One region of the Plantactinospora sp. CNZ320 genome, then DNA from elsewhere that is predicted to be linked to it. Evidence: riboswitches for the same ligand, from Rfam matches in the RefSeq annotation. Region 1 holds a riboswitch; the other holds the start of a gene.
What was found. A riboswitch is a leader RNA that binds a small molecule or an ion and turns the genes downstream of it on or off. The one in region 1 is predicted to bind cyclic di-AMP.
Positions count from the first base shown of each region.

Region 2: it holds a riboswitch for cyclic di-AMP, as region 1 does, so the genes downstream of both, CLT71_RS14975 (VldE C-terminal domain-containing protein) here and CLT71_RS13390 (coiled-coil domain-containing protein) in region 1, are expected to answer to the same signal.

Region 1 is NZ_PJMP01000001.1:3,058,042-3,065,735, reverse strand. It holds gene surE (5'/3'-nucleotidase SurE) at 1-361, opposite strand, end outside; gene CLT71_RS13415 (1-phosphofructokinase family hexose kinase) at 384-1,361, opposite strand; gene CLT71_RS13410 (DUF2269 domain-containing protein) at 1,400-1,888, opposite strand; gene CLT71_RS13405 (carbohydrate-binding module family 20 domain-containing protein) at 2,076-2,705, opposite strand; gene CLT71_RS13400 (YnfA family protein) at 2,709-3,041, opposite strand; gene CLT71_RS13395 (cellulose-binding domain-containing protein) at 3,250-4,491, shown strand; gene CLT71_RS13390 (coiled-coil domain-containing protein) at 4,564-5,667, opposite strand; cyclic di-AMP (ydaO/yuaA leader) riboswitch at 5,674-5,801, opposite strand; gene CLT71_RS13385 (cation diffusion facilitator family transporter) at 6,050-6,964, opposite strand; gene CLT71_RS13380 (ABC transporter permease) at 7,048-7,694, opposite strand, start outside.
Region 2 is NZ_PJMP01000001.1:3,429,080-3,436,773, forward strand. It holds gene CLT71_RS14970 (ferredoxin reductase family protein) at 1-765, opposite strand, end outside; gene CLT71_RS14975 (VldE C-terminal domain-containing protein) at 972-1,994, opposite strand; cyclic di-AMP (ydaO/yuaA leader) riboswitch at 1,998-2,131, opposite strand; gene CLT71_RS14980 (SDR family oxidoreductase) at 2,409-3,437, opposite strand; gene CLT71_RS14985 (polysaccharide deacetylase family protein) at 3,757-4,479, shown strand; gene CLT71_RS14990 (glycosyltransferase family 2 protein) at 4,505-5,623, opposite strand; gene CLT71_RS14995 (hypothetical protein) at 5,747-6,292, opposite strand; gene CLT71_RS15000 (GNAT family N-acetyltransferase) at 6,421-7,677, shown strand.

The DNA.
Region 1 (7,694 bases):
CCGCTCCGACCGTGCCGGAGTGCAACACCGCCCGACCGGCGTTGGCGCCCCGGTTGATCCCGGAGAGCACCACCGTGGGCGGCGGCCCGAACGCCTCGTGCAGGGCGATCAGCGTGATCAGTGCCGGTGAGCCGGCCACCCCGTACGCCGGCACGCCAGGTAGTTCCTCGATCGGATGCTCCTCGACGACGACCCGGCCGTCCCGCTCCACCGCACTCATCGCGGCACTCGCGCCACTGGCCTCCTCGCTCGGGGCGGCCACCACCACGTCCAGTCCCCGTTCCACAGCCGTACGCGCCAGCCAGCGCAGCCCGGGAGCACCGATGCCGTCGTCGTTGGTGACAAGTACCCGAATCGTCATGCCGTGACCAGTACCCGGATCGTCACGACTTCGTCGTCCGGTGCGCCAACTCGTCAGGGGTCAACCGATCCTGCCGGTCCACCTGCATCGGCGCCAGGGTCACCCGGTCGACCAGGCCGGCGATCGCGTCCGGCCGGCCGGTGCCGAGCCCGTGCCGGGTGACGTTGAGCGCGCCCGCCGCCGCCCCGGTCCGGATCGCCAGCCGGAGGTCGCCGCCCTGCGCCAGTATCGCCGCCACCCCGGCGGTCATCGAGTCACCGGCGCCGCGCGGGTCCGCCACCTCCAGCCGGGGCATGTCGAGCTGGGCCACCTCGCCGTCGATCAGCACCAGGGCCGGTTCCTCGGCCCGGCTGACCACCACCGACTCGGCTCCCCGCGCGTGCAGGGCCTGGATCACCCGGAGCAGTTCCGCCTCGCTGTCGTCGCTGGCCAGGCCGTCCCGGAGCAGTTCCTCGTGGCTGACCTTGAGCACCGACACACCGCTGTCGAGCACGGCCGCCAGGTGCTGGCCGGAGAGGTCGGCGACCACCCGACTGCCGTTGTGCCCGAGGTCGGCGGCGAGCCTGCGGTAGATGTCCGGCGCGATCAGCGAGGGGTGGCCGGGACCGCTGAGGATGCTCACCTCGGCGCCGAGTCCCTCGCTGAGCGCGAGGTTGTAGAGCTCGTCGAGTTCGTGCCGGGCGAGCGGGTGGCCCGGCACCGAGGCGATCTCGTGGCGCTTGCCGTCCCGCCGGTCGTGCACGTAGCCGCCGCTGCTGGACTCCCGGTGGATCACCCGGAGGTCGACTCCCTCGCCGGCGAGCAGCGGTTCGAGGACCTGTCCGATCTCGCCGCCGAGCCCGGCGCAGAGCACCACGGGCACGCCCAGACACTTGATCATCCGAGCCTGCCACACCCCCTGGCCGCCCGGATGCAGGTGGATCTCGGTCTCGTCGGCGGGCTGGTCTATCGTGACCGTCAACTGGGGGTCCGGGGCAAAAACCATGACATGTCCGCTCATGCCCGTTAGGTTCCCTGGTAGCCCGCTGTTTATGCAGCTCACCGGCGTGTCGACACGATCCCCACCCTGGAGCGGACCCGGCGTCCCCACGGTTTGTAGGTGGAGAGCAGGGTGGCGACCACCAGCAGAGAGCTGGAGACGATCGGCGCCGCCAGCAGTCCCTGCCGGGCGTCCGGCGGGGTCGCCGCGCCGAGTTCGGCCGCCTGGAGGCTCGGCCGCAGCGCGAAGAGCACCGCACCGACCATCACGGTGGTGATCACCAACTTGACCAGTACCCACCGGTGCCTGACCAGGCCCCAGGGGGTGAGCAGCGCGCTGGCGACGCCGACCAGCCAGGCCAGCACGCTCAGCGGTACGAAGACGGTCTGCCCGACCAGGGCCATCGCCGGATAGACCACCTCGGGGTCGGCACCACCCGCCCCGGCCACGCCGAGGGTCAGCAGCACCAGGTCGACCCCCAACCAGCCAACAGCAGTGACCACGTGCAGGGTGAGCAGGGCTTTTCGCCAGGGCGGGGAGAGCGTCATGGCAGTGATGCTGCCGTCGGGACGCCGCCCGGACGTCGTGCCGGTGTCGACCGCCCGGATACGCGCCTCGACGTACAGCCGGCGCCCCGGGCCGGCGCCAGGTAGTCCCTCGCGCGAGGTGCCAGGGTGTCACCACGGTGACACCCTGGCACCATCACGAACCGACACCTCACTCCGGCCGAGGGGCTCAGCGCCAGGTGTCGGTCCAGCTCGCGGTGCAGGGGGTGCTGGACGGCGTGCTCCGGGTCCGGTTCGGGTCGCTCTCCCAGACCACCTGGCCGCCGTTGCGCTTGACGTACTTGTACTGCACCGCCGTGCCGGCCGGCAGGTCGACAGTCGCGCGCCAGACCGGATAGCCGGCCGAGGAGAGCGGCACGCCGTTCGCCGGGTTCCAGTTGCCGAGCGCCGGAACGTTGCCGGTGACGTAGACGTTCTCGCCCCAGACCGTCGTCGCGGTCACCGCGAAACTGGTGGCGACGCTCGGGCAGGAGCCGCCCGTCGGGGTCGGGCCCGGGCCGCCACCCGAGGTCCGCGCGTTCACGTGCAGCGCCAGGGCACCGTTCGCGGGTACTGTCGCGGTGACCCGGCCGGCGGTGTCGACCTGGTACGTCGTACCCGTGCAGGAGCCGCCGCTGAAGTCGCCGGCCAGCACGTCGCAGTAGGTGCCGGCCGGCAGGCTGGTCTGGAACGTGGATATCTGTGATGGTTCGGTTGGTTTCGAGCGGGTTCGGTTTGCAGAGATCGCTGCCCCGGATCGAGGGTCAGGGCCGTTGTCGCAGCTCCGGTGCCGGTGACTCGTCGTCCGGTCCTTGCACAACTTTCATCCGCGTGGGGCGTACATGATGACGGCTACCCCGACCAGGCAGATGGCGGCGCCGGTCAGGTCGTAGCGGTCCGGGCGGAACCCGTCGACGAGTACCGCCCAGCCGAGCGAGCCGGCCACGAAGATCCCGCCGTACGCGGCGAGCACCCGGCCGAAGTGCGGGTCGGGCTGGAACGCCGCGACGAAGCCGTACCCGGCCAGCGCCAGCATGCCGGCGGCGATGAAGAGCAGGCCGCGGTTCTCGCGTACGCCCTGCCAGACCAGCCAGGCACCGCCGATCTCGGCAACGGCGGCGAGCAGGAACAGCAGCAGCGAGCGGGTGATCGTCACCTCGCCATTGTTGCTGGTCGGCGACTGCGCCGGTTGCTTGCATCGATGGCTGTCTCTAAGCTTGGTCGGCGCCGTCACACCACCGGTACGGGCTGGCCGGTCCGGTGACGGCTCGGTGATCCCGGGAGTCGGTCACTCGTTGTCGTAACAGCACCGCCGGCACGCGCCAGGGCGGCGACGGGCCGGCAGTCGTCCGAGAGGAACTCCCATGCGGATCTCCGCACCGTACCGTCGCGTCTCCCTGGCCCTGGCCACGGTGACCGCGATCGCCGCGAGCAGCGCTGCCGTGCTCGGCACCGGGCCGACGTCGACCGCACAGGCCGCCGCCGGCTGCCTGGTCAACTACACGGCCAACCAGTGGACCGGAGGCTTCACCGCCGCCGTCCGGGTCACCGCCGGAGACACCCCGGTCAACGGCTGGACCGTGACCTGGACCTACGGTGGCGACCAGCGCATCACCAACAGTTGGAACGCCCAGGTCACCCAGTCCGGCGCGACGGTCACCGCCCGGAACGTGGCCTGGAACGGTTCGCTGCCGGCCGGCGGCTCCACCGAGTTCGGCGTCCAGGGCAGCTATGCCGCCAGTTCGGCGGCACCGAGCGGGTTCACCCTGAACGGTGAACCGTGCAACGGTGCCGAACCGACCACCCCGCCGAGCACGGCGCCGCCGACCACCAGGCCGCCGACTACTCCGCCGACCAGCGTGCCGCCGACGCTGACACCACCACCGACCGTACCGCCGACCACTCCGCCGCCGAGCGGCTGCGGCGGCGCGGTGCTCTGCGACGGCTTCGAGAACCAGACCGGTACGGCGCCGTCGGGCGACTGGACCGTCAGCTACCCGGACTGCTCGGGCAGCGGCACCGCCAGCATCGACACCTCGGTCGCGCACCAGGGCACCCGCTCGGTACGCATCAACGGTGCCGTCGGCTACTGCAACCACGTCTTCGTCGGCTCGACCCGCGATCTGGGCAGCGTCGGGGCGGTGCGGTACGCCAGGCTCTGGGTCCGGCACACCACGGCACTGCCGACCTCGCACGTGACCTTCCTGGCCATGCGGGACGCGGCCGACGGCAACCGTGACCTGCGGATGGGCGGGCAGAACCGCGCCCTGCAATGGAACCGCGCGTCCGACGACGCCACCCTGCCGGAGCAGAGCCCGAACGGTGTCGCACTCAGCGCGCCGCTGCCGGTCAACGAGTGGACCTGCCTGGAGTTCATGGTGGACGGCGCGCAGGGCCGGCTCTCCACCTGGGTCAACGGGACCGCGGTGACCGGGCTGACCGCCGACGGTACGCCGACGCACGATGTCGATGGGCAGTGGTACAACCGGGCCAACTGGCGGCCCAACCTGACCGACCTGCGGCTGGGCTGGGAGAGCTACGGCGAGGGCGCGAACACGCTCTGGTTCGACGACGTGGCGCTCGGCTCGACCCGGATCGGCTGCTGATAGCGGGAACCGCCGGCACTGCCCAGGGGTGGCGGGCGGTGCCGGCGGTTCGCGATGGTGCGGTGCGGTCGATCAGTGCATCGACAGGTGTACGTGGTTGGTGTGATCGCTGGACGGGTCACCGTTGCCCCCGTTGTACGTCTTCCAACCACTGCTCGGCAGCCAGATCTGCTTGAACCAGATCACGTACAGCACACCCAGTCGATCGGCGTTGCGCACGTAGTACGCCGCCAGGTTGTTGCCGTACGTCCGGTCGCCGCCGGTCGCCACTCCGCCGAACCCGTTCTTCTGGGCGGCGAAGTCACACGCCTGACCCTTCGGGTGCTCGCCGCTGCCTCCGCTGCGGAAGCAGGAGACGAACCGGGTGAAGCCGGCCGCCTGGGCCTGCTTCAACGCGTGCAGGGTGCGCGCGGTGATGCAGCCACTTGTGGTCGGGTCGTTGAGACTGCACGACTCGTCCGGCCAGGAGCCGTCGGCGTTACGGGGTGCCGGTCGCGCCGACCCGCCCCCGCTGCCGCTGATCCCGGCGGCGGCGCCGCCGCTGTTGTTCGCCGCCGCAAGCGCCCGTTCGGCCTGCTTCTTGCGGGTCTCCATCACCTCGACCTGCTTGCGCTGCTCGCCGATTTCCTTGTCGAGCGCGGCCTTGGCCTGGGTCTCCTTGTCCAGGCTCTCCCGCAGCCCGCGCAGTTCCCGGCTCTCGTTCGCCGAGATCGTGTCGAGTGCGGCGGCCCGGTCCACCAGGCTGGTCGGAGATCCACTGTTCAGCAGTGCGGAGACCTGGCCGAGCCGACCGGTCCGGTACGCCATGTTGCCCATCTCGGCGACCCGTTCGCTCCGGGTCGCCACCTCGGTACGCAGCTCGGCGAGCTGCTGGTTCAGTTCCTTCTGCCGCTTGACGGAGTTGTCCAACTTGTTCTTGGCGGTCAGATAGCCCTTGCTGGCGGTCTGGAGTTGCTCGCGCAGGCTGTCCGTGCCTCCGTCGATGTCGTCGCCGCCGGGTGCCGCGGCCAGCGCCCCGGGGGTCGCGTACTCCGGTGCCGCCTGCGCGGGTGCGCCGCCGAGCGCCGCGAGGACCATGCCGAGGGCGACGACCGCTGTGGTCGCGACCTTCCGGTGCGGTCTCGTGGCGCTCCGCGCGGACGCCGGAGCCTGTCGGGTGGGTGCCAGGAACGGCATATGACAATGTCCTTCCGTCAGCCGCCGACCGGGTTAGCTGACGGGTTCGGGACGGAAGATCCCTACCGCTGGCGCGGATACACCCCTGGTACGTGGTTCCCCGGCTCGCGCGTGCGATTAGGCGACGGTCCCCGCAGGCGCCGGAGGGCGCCGCCCGGCGGAGACCGGAGCCGAGCTTACCGGCAGTCGTTCGCCGGGGACACGTGGCGTTGTCGGAGCCGGATTCGCGATTTTCCGAGTTGGGCGGATGTATCCGGACAAAGCTGGCCGACGCAGCCTCAAAACTTAAGATGCCGCTAACTATCGGTGAGTCTCGACGGCTGGCGGGGCAGGTGTGCGAGGGTCGCCGGCCGACCGCGATGTCACGCGGCGTGCTCGGTGGTCACCAGTCGGTGGGGCCGCAGCCCCCGGGCGCGGTGTTCGGCTCGACCTGGAGCGTGGCGTGCGAGATGTGGAAGTCCTCGCGCAGCGCCGACCGGGCCGCGGCGAGTACGGTACCCACCTCCGCGTCGCGGTCCAGCCTCAGGTGCGCCGAGGCCACCTCCATCCCGGAGGTGAGGGTCCAGACGTGCAGGTCGTGTACGTCGCAGACGCCGGGTACCCCGGCCAGCCGGGTGCGTACGGCGGCCACGTCGAGGTGCTCGGGCGCGGCCTGCACCAGGATCCGTACGGCGCTGCGGCCGAGTCGCCAGGTGCGGGGCAGGATGAACAGCCCGACCGCCAGGGCCACGATCGGATCCGCCCAGCGCCAGCCGGTCAGGATGATCACCACGGCGGCGACGATCACTCCCACCGAGTTGAGCAGGTCCCCGAGTACCTCCAGATATGCGCCGCGCAGGTTGATGCTCTCCCGCGCACCGGCCCGGAGCAGGCCGAAGGCGGCGGCGTTGGCCAGCAGGCCGAGCGTGGCGACCACGAGCATCGGACCGGCCGCGACCCGGGGCGGGTCGTCGAACCGGCGTACCGCCTCGACCAGCACGTAGAGCGCCACCCCGAACAGCAGTACCGCGTTGGCCAGCGCCGCCAGCACCTCCAGGCGGTAGAGGCCGAAGGTCCGCTGCGGGTCGCCGACCGCCCGCCGGGCCGCCGTGATCGCGGCCAGTGCCATCCCGATCCCGAGCACGTCGGTGAACATGTGCCCGGCGTCGGAGAGCAGCGCCAGCGAGCCGGTGGCCAGCGCGGCGACCGTCTCGACCACCATCAGGACGGCGAGCAGCCCGAAGGCCGCCCAGAGCCGCCCCCGGTGCTGCTCTGCCGCCCAGGTCAACCGCCCCCCGTGGTCGTGCCCGGCCCCCAACGCCGCTCCCTCCGTCCCGGTCACCCCCGCTGTCGATACTGCCGGGCCGTGGGGTCGTCCCAGCCGGAAAACGGCGGGACCGGCTATCCCTCGTCGGCCAGGGTGGCCGCGATCGGCGCCCGGGCGGCCCGCCGGGCCGGCGGCAGGCTGGCCAGCACCCCCGCCGAGGCGGCCAGCGCGGCGCAGAGGGCGAGCTGACCGACGGGTACGGCCGGCAATCCGTGCCCGTACCCGCGGATCAGCCCCAGTGCCGCCGTCCAGCCGAGGCCGACGCCGAGGGCGATCCCGGCCAGTGCACCTACCGCGCCGGCCAGCGCCGCCTCGGTCAGCAGCATGGCGGCCAGCTGCCGGCGGGACAGGCCCAGCGCCCGGACCGTCGCCGACTCGCGGCGGCGTTCGACCACCGAGAGCGCGAGCGTGTTGCCGATGCCCAGCACGGCGATCAGCACCGACATGCCGAGCAGGGCGGCGAAGATCCCCAACAGCTCGTCGAGGGTACGGGCGAGCGCGTCGGCCTGGTCGGCGAGGCCGCGTACCCGGACCGCCGGCTGGTCGGCCAGGGCCGCGTCCAGCGCCTGCCGGCCCGCCGCCGTCGACACCCCCGGGGCGAGGTCGACCAGCAGCCGGTCCGGCTCCCCGGGGCCGTACGCGGCGGTGAACGACGTCCAGGAGACCAGGGCGGCACCGTCGACCGGGGAGTCGTCGTAGACCGCCACCACTGTCAACGGGG
Region 2 (7,694 bases), 370 kb from region 1:
CACGGTGAACGGGTGCGGCTCGCGCAGCCCTGGCCGACGGATCTGGAGGAAGACGAACTGCCCCGAGGTGAAGACCAGCCGGCGCGTCTTGCGGGGACGTAACGCGATCTCCACGGTGCTGGTGTTGAGGCGCCGTACCTCGTCGACGACGTACCGGTAGCGGGGCCGGACGAGTCGCGCGAGGAGCAGCGTATAAAGGTACGCCACGACCCCGACCACGTAAGCCGCGAGGAGCAGGGCGAACGGCACGGGACTGGCCTCGACGACCTGGTCGACGAGGAGCGTGTGCGCCAGGCTGATCACGAAGAAGAGCCCGACCAGCCAGTGCGAGTGTCGCCACCGCCGATAGCTCACCGTCACCAGCCTGCGCAGCAGCGGCAGCCGTGGGCCGACGCTCAACAGCACCAGCACCGTGAACCCGGCGAAGGCGATCAGGCCGGACGGCGTGCCGCCCGGCGAGTCGAGCAGCCACGGCACGACCGTGACGTGCGCAACCAGCAGCAGGAATCCGGCGACCGCAACCTGGCGGTGGGTCCGGTACATCCGGTCCAGGCCGCCGAAGAAGGGCTCGATCCAGCGCGCCCGGGTGGCGAGTACCAGCGCGACGGCGAAGAGCAGCACGGCGGTGGACGCGAAGAACTCGGCGACCACCTGCCGAAGGAAGTCCGGTCGGCCGTCGTCGGCGGGCCAGAAGAGCGCCCAGGCGATCGTGTTGACCACCGCGATCCCGACCACGAACGCCACACCGACACGAGTTCGTCGCAAACTGCCTCCGATCGGAGGCCCGCATCCTATCCGCCGCCACCGTGGCGGGTGCGGGCGGACCAGGTAGCGGGGCGGGCCGGCCGGTCAGTCCGTCGGACCGGCCGGCCATCCGCCGATGATGCCAGTCGGCGCGCAACCTGTCCGCACAACGCCACCGCCCCGCCACCCTGAACAGCAGGTGACGGGGCGGTGGCGTTCGTTCGGGCCTACAACATCGAGACGTGCACGTGGTCGGTGTGGTCACTCGGACCGCTGTAGGAACTCCAGCCCTCGCCGGGGAACCAGATCTCCTTGTACCAGATCACGTAGAGGATGCCGAGCCGGTCCGAGTTGCGGATCAGGAACGCGGCCAGGTCGTTGCCGTACTTCATCTGGTCGTCGTTGGCAGCCCGGCTGAACCCGGAGTTGCGCAGCGACCAGTCACAGGCGCGGCCCTTCGGGTGCTCGAACGGCCCACCGGGCCGGTAGCAGCCGACGAACCTCTTGAAGCCCGCCCGGCGCACCTCGTTGTACATGTGCAGTGTCCGGGCGGTGATGCAACCGCCGGTGGTCGGATCGTCCTTGTTGCACGGCAGCCCGGGGAAGCCGTCGGCCATTCCCGGCCCCGGCCGGGCGACCGGCGAGGTGGCCGCCACCAGCCCCTTGTTCGGACGCGAGTTGCCGCCCACCAGGGCGAGCGCCTTCTTCGCGTCCGTCTGCTGCTTCTGGATGATCTTCTCCTGCGCGGCCTGCTTGGCGACCTCGTCGTCGATCGCCTTCTTGGCCGCGCCGACCTCGTTACGCGCCTGGTTGAGCGCCCGAAGCTTGCTGTTGTTGAACAGGTTCAGCTCGTTGAGCGCCGAGGCCCGCTCGATGAACGAGCTCGACGCGGAGTCGGACGAGTTGTTCGTCAGCAGCATCGAGATGGCGCTGAGCTTGCCGCTGCGGTAGGACTCGGCCGCGATCTCGCTCGCCTCCGGCGTGAGCGCCGCCAGCCTGGCCTCCGCCTGCTTCAACTGGTTGCCGAGCTGCTGCTGCCGCCGCTGGGACTTGGCGCGTTCTGCCTTCGCCTCCGCCAGCCGCTTGCCGGCGCTGGCGAGCACGTCACCGAGCACCGGCGAGTCGGCCTCCTCATGGGGGGCCGGTTTCGGCGCGGGCGCCGCCGACGCCTCCGACGGGACCACGACCAGAGCTGCGGCGGTGAGCAGTGCCAGGGCAGTCGCCAGCCTTCGGCGTAGGGGTGCCCTCACATGTATCCCTTCCGTCGGCCGCCGACCGGGTTAGCTGACGGGTTCGGGATGGAAGTGGTCCCTACCGCTGTCGCGGATTCACCCCAGGGGTGCGTGGGTCCCCGGCTCGCCGTGTGGCGATTAGGCGGCGATCAGCGCCGGTACCACGCGGTAGCCGGCGGCTATGAACGGCAGACAGCATACCCGGTTTCACTTCCCGAATGGCAATACCCGATCGCGGGCAAAAGCGTTGCCAGGCAACGACTATCCGTAATCACGGCGCCTCAGGCGCATCGAAGGTCATGCTTTGCCCACCATTATCGACTAGCCGCTGTCGGCTATTTACCAAGCGCGTTGTCACCGGTTACCGAGCGGGTAGTCACCGGCCTGACGTGCGAAAACGTGTCCAGGTTGGTCGGTGGCGTGATTCTTTGGTCACCGTCGGCGCCAGGGCGTTGTGCCGAACAGCACACCGGCCACCGTACCGGCCGAGAGCAGACCCGCTGTCACCACGCCCCGATGCTGGGACAGCCACAGTTGCGGACTCCTTGTGCGATACGGCGTGTCGAACGAGCCGTGCGCGCCCTGGTCCACCCCGCTGCCGTCGTCGACCGGGTGCCACAGGTTGGCCGTTCGATCCCGCGGCGCCGGCTGCTCCGTCTGCTGGCCGGAGTACCCCGTCCGGGCCAGGTACCTGTCGAGCAGCCCGGGTACCAGCCGGTTGGCGAGGATGGTGCCGACCGTGGAGGCACCGACCCAGTACTCCCGCCGGTCCGGCCGGTCGGCGGCGTGCACGATGGCTCGGGCCGCCAGTTCGGGCTGATAGATCGGTGGCACCGGCTGGGCGCGGTTACGCAGCCGGGAGAGTACCCAGTCGAACTGCGGGGTGTTCAGCGCCGGCAGGTGCACCATGGTGAGCCGGACCGGGCTGCGGTCGTGCAGCAGTTCACAGCGCAGCGACTCGGTGAAGCCCGCGATGGCGTGCTTCGCTCCGCAGTACGCCGACTGGAGCGGGATCGACCGGTAGGCCAGTGCCGACCCGACCTGCACGATCGTGCCGCTCCCGCGCGGGCGCATCCGGTCGAGGGCGGCCCGGGTGCCGTAGACGTACCCGAGATAGCAGACCTCGGTCACCCGCCGGAACTCCTCCGGTCCGATCTCGGTGAAGGGCGCGAAGACCGAGACGATGGCGTTGTTGACCCACAGATCGATAGGTCCCAGCTCGTCGGTCACCCGGTCGGCGGCCGCCTCCACCTGGCGGTGGTCCGCCACGTCGACCTCGATCGGCAGTGCCACGCCCCCGGCCGCGCGGACGTCCTCGGCCGCGCCCCGCAGCCCGGTGCCGCCCCGGGCCAGCAGGCCGAGCCGCATCCCCCGGCGGGCCAGCAGCCGGGCCGTGGCCCGGCCCACCCCGGCACTCGCTCCGGTGATCACCGCTACCCGCGCCGCAGGTCGCCCCCGCATCCGCCCCCCGTCCCGCACCCTCCCGGACCGCTGCGCCTTCCCGGACCGCTGCGCCTTCCCGGACCGCTGCGCCCTCCCCGGTCGCCGCGCGCCGGCTACCCGGCCGGTGCCCCGGCAAACTCCTGGACGCGCCGGAGACCAGGCCGCCGGACGGCAACCACAGCCCAGGCAGCAGCGCAGCGCCGAGGTAGCGACCACGGCGCCCGGCAGGCAACCGCAGCGCCGGGCCCGGGCCACCCGTCCGGGTGAGGATGAACCCCGGCCGGGCGGGTAACCGCCTCCGCGACCGGGGCGGCGGGCGGAGCAGATGGTGCGGCGGGTGCAGCAACGATTGCGCGGACGCGTGGTGCCGGCGACCGCCGTCGCTGCCGCACTGGCCGCCCAGGTGGTGCCGGCGGTGACGGTGCTGCCCGGGGTACGGCTGCGGTTCTTTCCCCGGCTGAGCGGACGCGGCTCGCCGGGTCACGTCGCGCTCACCTTCGACGACGGCCCCGATCCGGCCTCCACCCCGCTCTTCGTCGAGACCCTGGCCGCGCACCGGACCCGGGCGACCTTCTTCCTACTGGGGTCGATGCTGGCCCGCGCGCCGGAACTCGGGCTGGATCTCGTCGCCGCCGGGCACGAGGTCGCGGTGCACGGCTGGACACACCAGAACCTGCTGCTCCAGGGCCCGCACGCCACCTACCGCGACCTGGCCCGGACCCGCGAGCTGATCGGGGCGGTGACCGGTCGGGTACCCCGGTTCTTCCGCCCGCCGTACGGGGTGTTCAGCACCGCCGCCCTGGTCGCCGCCCGCCGGCTGGATCTGACCCCGGTGCTCTGGACCTGCTGGGGGCGGGACTGGAGCCGGTCGGCGACCCGGTCCTCGGTACTCGAGGCACTGCGCGACGGCCTGGCCGGCGGCGGTACGGTGCTGCTGCACGACTCCGACTGCACCTCGGCGCCGGGTGCCTGGCGGTCAAGTCTCGCCGCCCTGCCCGCCCTGCTGGAGGAGTGCAGGCGCCAGGGTTGGCAGGTCGGCCCGCTCGGCGAACACGGCTGATGTCGAGGTGACCGGTGTCGGACCCTCAGCCCACCCGGTCGGTCAACTCACCGGGCACCGACCCGACCCGGCTGCCGGGCACGGCCACCGATGCCGACCCGGCGGTGCCGGCCGGCGGCCGTGACCCGAGCGGGTGCCGGACCCGGGCCACCATGCCGACGTGTGCCCGCCGGGCGGCCTGGAGCGCGGCGAACAGCCCGTACGCCCCGCGACCCACCAGCCGGTGCTTCAGCCCGGCCGCACCGCCCGGCGGCTGGTAGCCCGCGGGCGGCAGGTGTGCCCGGTAGCGGGTGACGATCTCGGCGAAGAACTCCCGGCGGCGCTCGGGCGGCACCCGCCGGGGATGGCTGAGCACCTGCAACAGGTGCCAGATCATCCGCTGGAAGATCAGGTGACGCAGCTCGGCCGGTACCGCCGGGTCGGCGTCCAGACCGGCGAGCACCCGGTCCCAGTGCGCGAAGACATCGAAGTGCCGCTCGCTGACAGTCGCGGTGATCGCACCCTCCGGACGCTGCCGGTACGCGTAACAGCACCGGTCCAGCAGGGCGATCCGCCGCGCGGCGAGCAGCAGCGGAAAGCTGAACGAGACGTCCTCGTACCAGCCGGGGCCGAAGGTCAGGCCCAGGTCGAGGAGGAACCTGCGTTGGATCACCTTGTTGCAGGTGATGTGTAGCACCGACAGCAGAGCGGGCCGCTGCTGGAGGGTGAACGTCTCCGGCACCGGGCCGCCGGCACCGACCTGGGAGAGCGACAGGTGCCGGGTCCCGCCGTTCGGGTAGTACCGGGTGTACGCGGTGACCAGCAGGTCGGGCCGGGTCCGGGTCAGCCGCTCGGCGACGGCGGCGAGGCTTCCCTCGGGCAGCCAGTCGTCGCCGTCGACGAACCACACGTACTCGCCGGTGGCCCGGGACAGGCCGGTGTTGCGGGCCGCCCCGAGCCCCTGGTTCTGGTCGAGGGTGACCACCACCAGCCGGGGGTCGCGTTCGGCGTACCGGGCCAGGACCGCCGCGCTGCCGTCGCGGGAACCGTCGTCGACCGCCACCAGTTCGAGGTCGCGAAAGGACGCGTCGAGGATGGAGTCCAGGCAGTCGGCCAGGTATTCCCGCACCTGGTAGACCGGGACTATCACGCTGAGCAGGGTCACCGTGGAAACCTCCGAGGGAGGACGGAGACCGAATAGTAGCGCCCAGTAATCGCCTGTCTGGCGTTGCGTAACTACCGAGTGACCAAATTGTGATTTGTCACTTCGATCAGCACCTGTCCGGATCTAGAGCCCTGCCACCCAGTTCCACAGGTCGACGACCCACTCCGTCTGGCGCAGGTAGGCCACCCCGACCCCGACCAGGAAGATCCCGGTGACCAGGTGCGCGCCCCGGGCGCTGCGCCGGATCCGGCCGAGCTGACGCTCCCAGAAGACCCGACCGACCAGCCGGGCCAGCGCGAAGAGGCCGACCGCGACGAAGAGGGTCAGCACGAAGGTGACCACCGGACTGGTCAGATCCCCCCGGGCCGAGATCGCCCAGATCCCCCAGCAGACGAAGGCGAAGAGGCCACCCAGCATGCTCCAGTGCCGTCCGATGCGCAGCTGCCGCCAGTGGTAACCCGGCGGAAGCTGCTGCCGCTCCGGCTCCACCATCGGCCAGCCGGTACCGGTCGGCTCATGCGGCGCCTCCGGCTCCTTACGCTGCCGGGGCACCCCGACCTGCGCCACACCCCGCCGGAAGCCCTCGGAGCCCGGCGGCATCCCCGGACCCTCCGCACCGGGCGGCATCTCCACGGTCCGCTCGGCCCACGGCTGCGTCTGGTCTGCCATCTGTCCCTGTCCTCCCCATCGGCCCGGGCCCGGAACCCGCTCCTCGGGTCCGGAACCCGCTCCAGTTCCGAGGGTAGCCAGCCGGCAAACACCTCGCCGAGCCAGCATCGATCGGCTAGACATGGACGATGACCCCCACGACCCCCGGTTCGGAACCCCGGATCGAGGTCGGCGCCGCAGCCGACTGGGCCGCCATCGTCACACTGCTCGGCACCGCCTTCCACGCCGACCCGGCCGCGGCGCAGGAGGAGGCGGAGGCCGGTGAGGCGATCACCGAACCGGAACGGTCGCTGCTGGTCCGCGCCGGGGACGCCGTGGTGGCACACGCGGCGGCGTTCACCCGGGAGTTGACCGTGCCGGGCGCTGTCGTACCGGCGGCGCACGTGACCAGGGTCGCCGTGGCGGCCACCCATCGCCGGCAAGGGCTGCTCGGCCGGCTGATGCGGCGGCAGTTGCGGGACGTGCTGGCCGCCGGCCGGGAGCCGATCGCCGTGCTCTGGGCCAGCGAGGGGCAGATCTATCCCCGGTTCGGCTACGGAGACGCGGCGCAGCGGTGGCGGCTCGACGTGCAGAGCAGCGGGCTCCGCCCGGTCGACCCGGACGGTACCGGTGCGGCGATCACCCTCCGCACCGGTGCTCCGGTGGCACTGCGCCCCACGCTCGCCGCCCTCTGGGACCGGCTCCGCCCCGACCGGCCGGGCTGGTCCAGCCGAAACAACCCCTGGTGGCAGTACCTGCTGACCGACGCCGCCAGCCAACGCTCCGGCACGACGGGCCGGCAGGCCGTACTCGCCGAGACGCCGGACGGTCCGGTCGGGTACGCCCTGTGGCGGATCCGGCCCGGCTGGGACGACCGTGGGCCGCAGGGACAGGTACTCCTCGACGAGCTGGTGGCCGCCGATCCGGCCGCGTACGCGGCACTGTGGCGGTTCCTGCTCGGCATCGACCTGACCCGGAGCGTGCACTACGGCTACGCGGCGGTCGACGAGCCGGTACAGCACCTGGTCGACGAGGTACGCCAACTCGGTGCCCGGCTCGACCACGGGCTCTGGGTCCGGATCGTGGACCTGCCGTCGGCGCTGTCGGCCCGCAGGTACGTCGTCGACGTCGACGTCGTACTCGAGGTCACCGACCCGCTCCTGCCGGAGAACGCGGGACGGTGGCGGCTGACCGCCGGCCCCGGCGCCGCACGGTGTACCCGGACCGACGCACCTGCCGAACTCGCCTGCGACGTACGCGACCTCGCCGCCGCCTATCTCGGCGGCCCGACCCTGGCCGCGCTGGCCGGTGCCGGGCTGGTCCGGGAGCTCCGCCCCGACGTCCTGGCCCGGACCTCCGCCGCGTTCGGCTGGCACCGGGCACCCGCCGGCCCGGGTAGCTTCTGAACCGGGACCGGCACGCC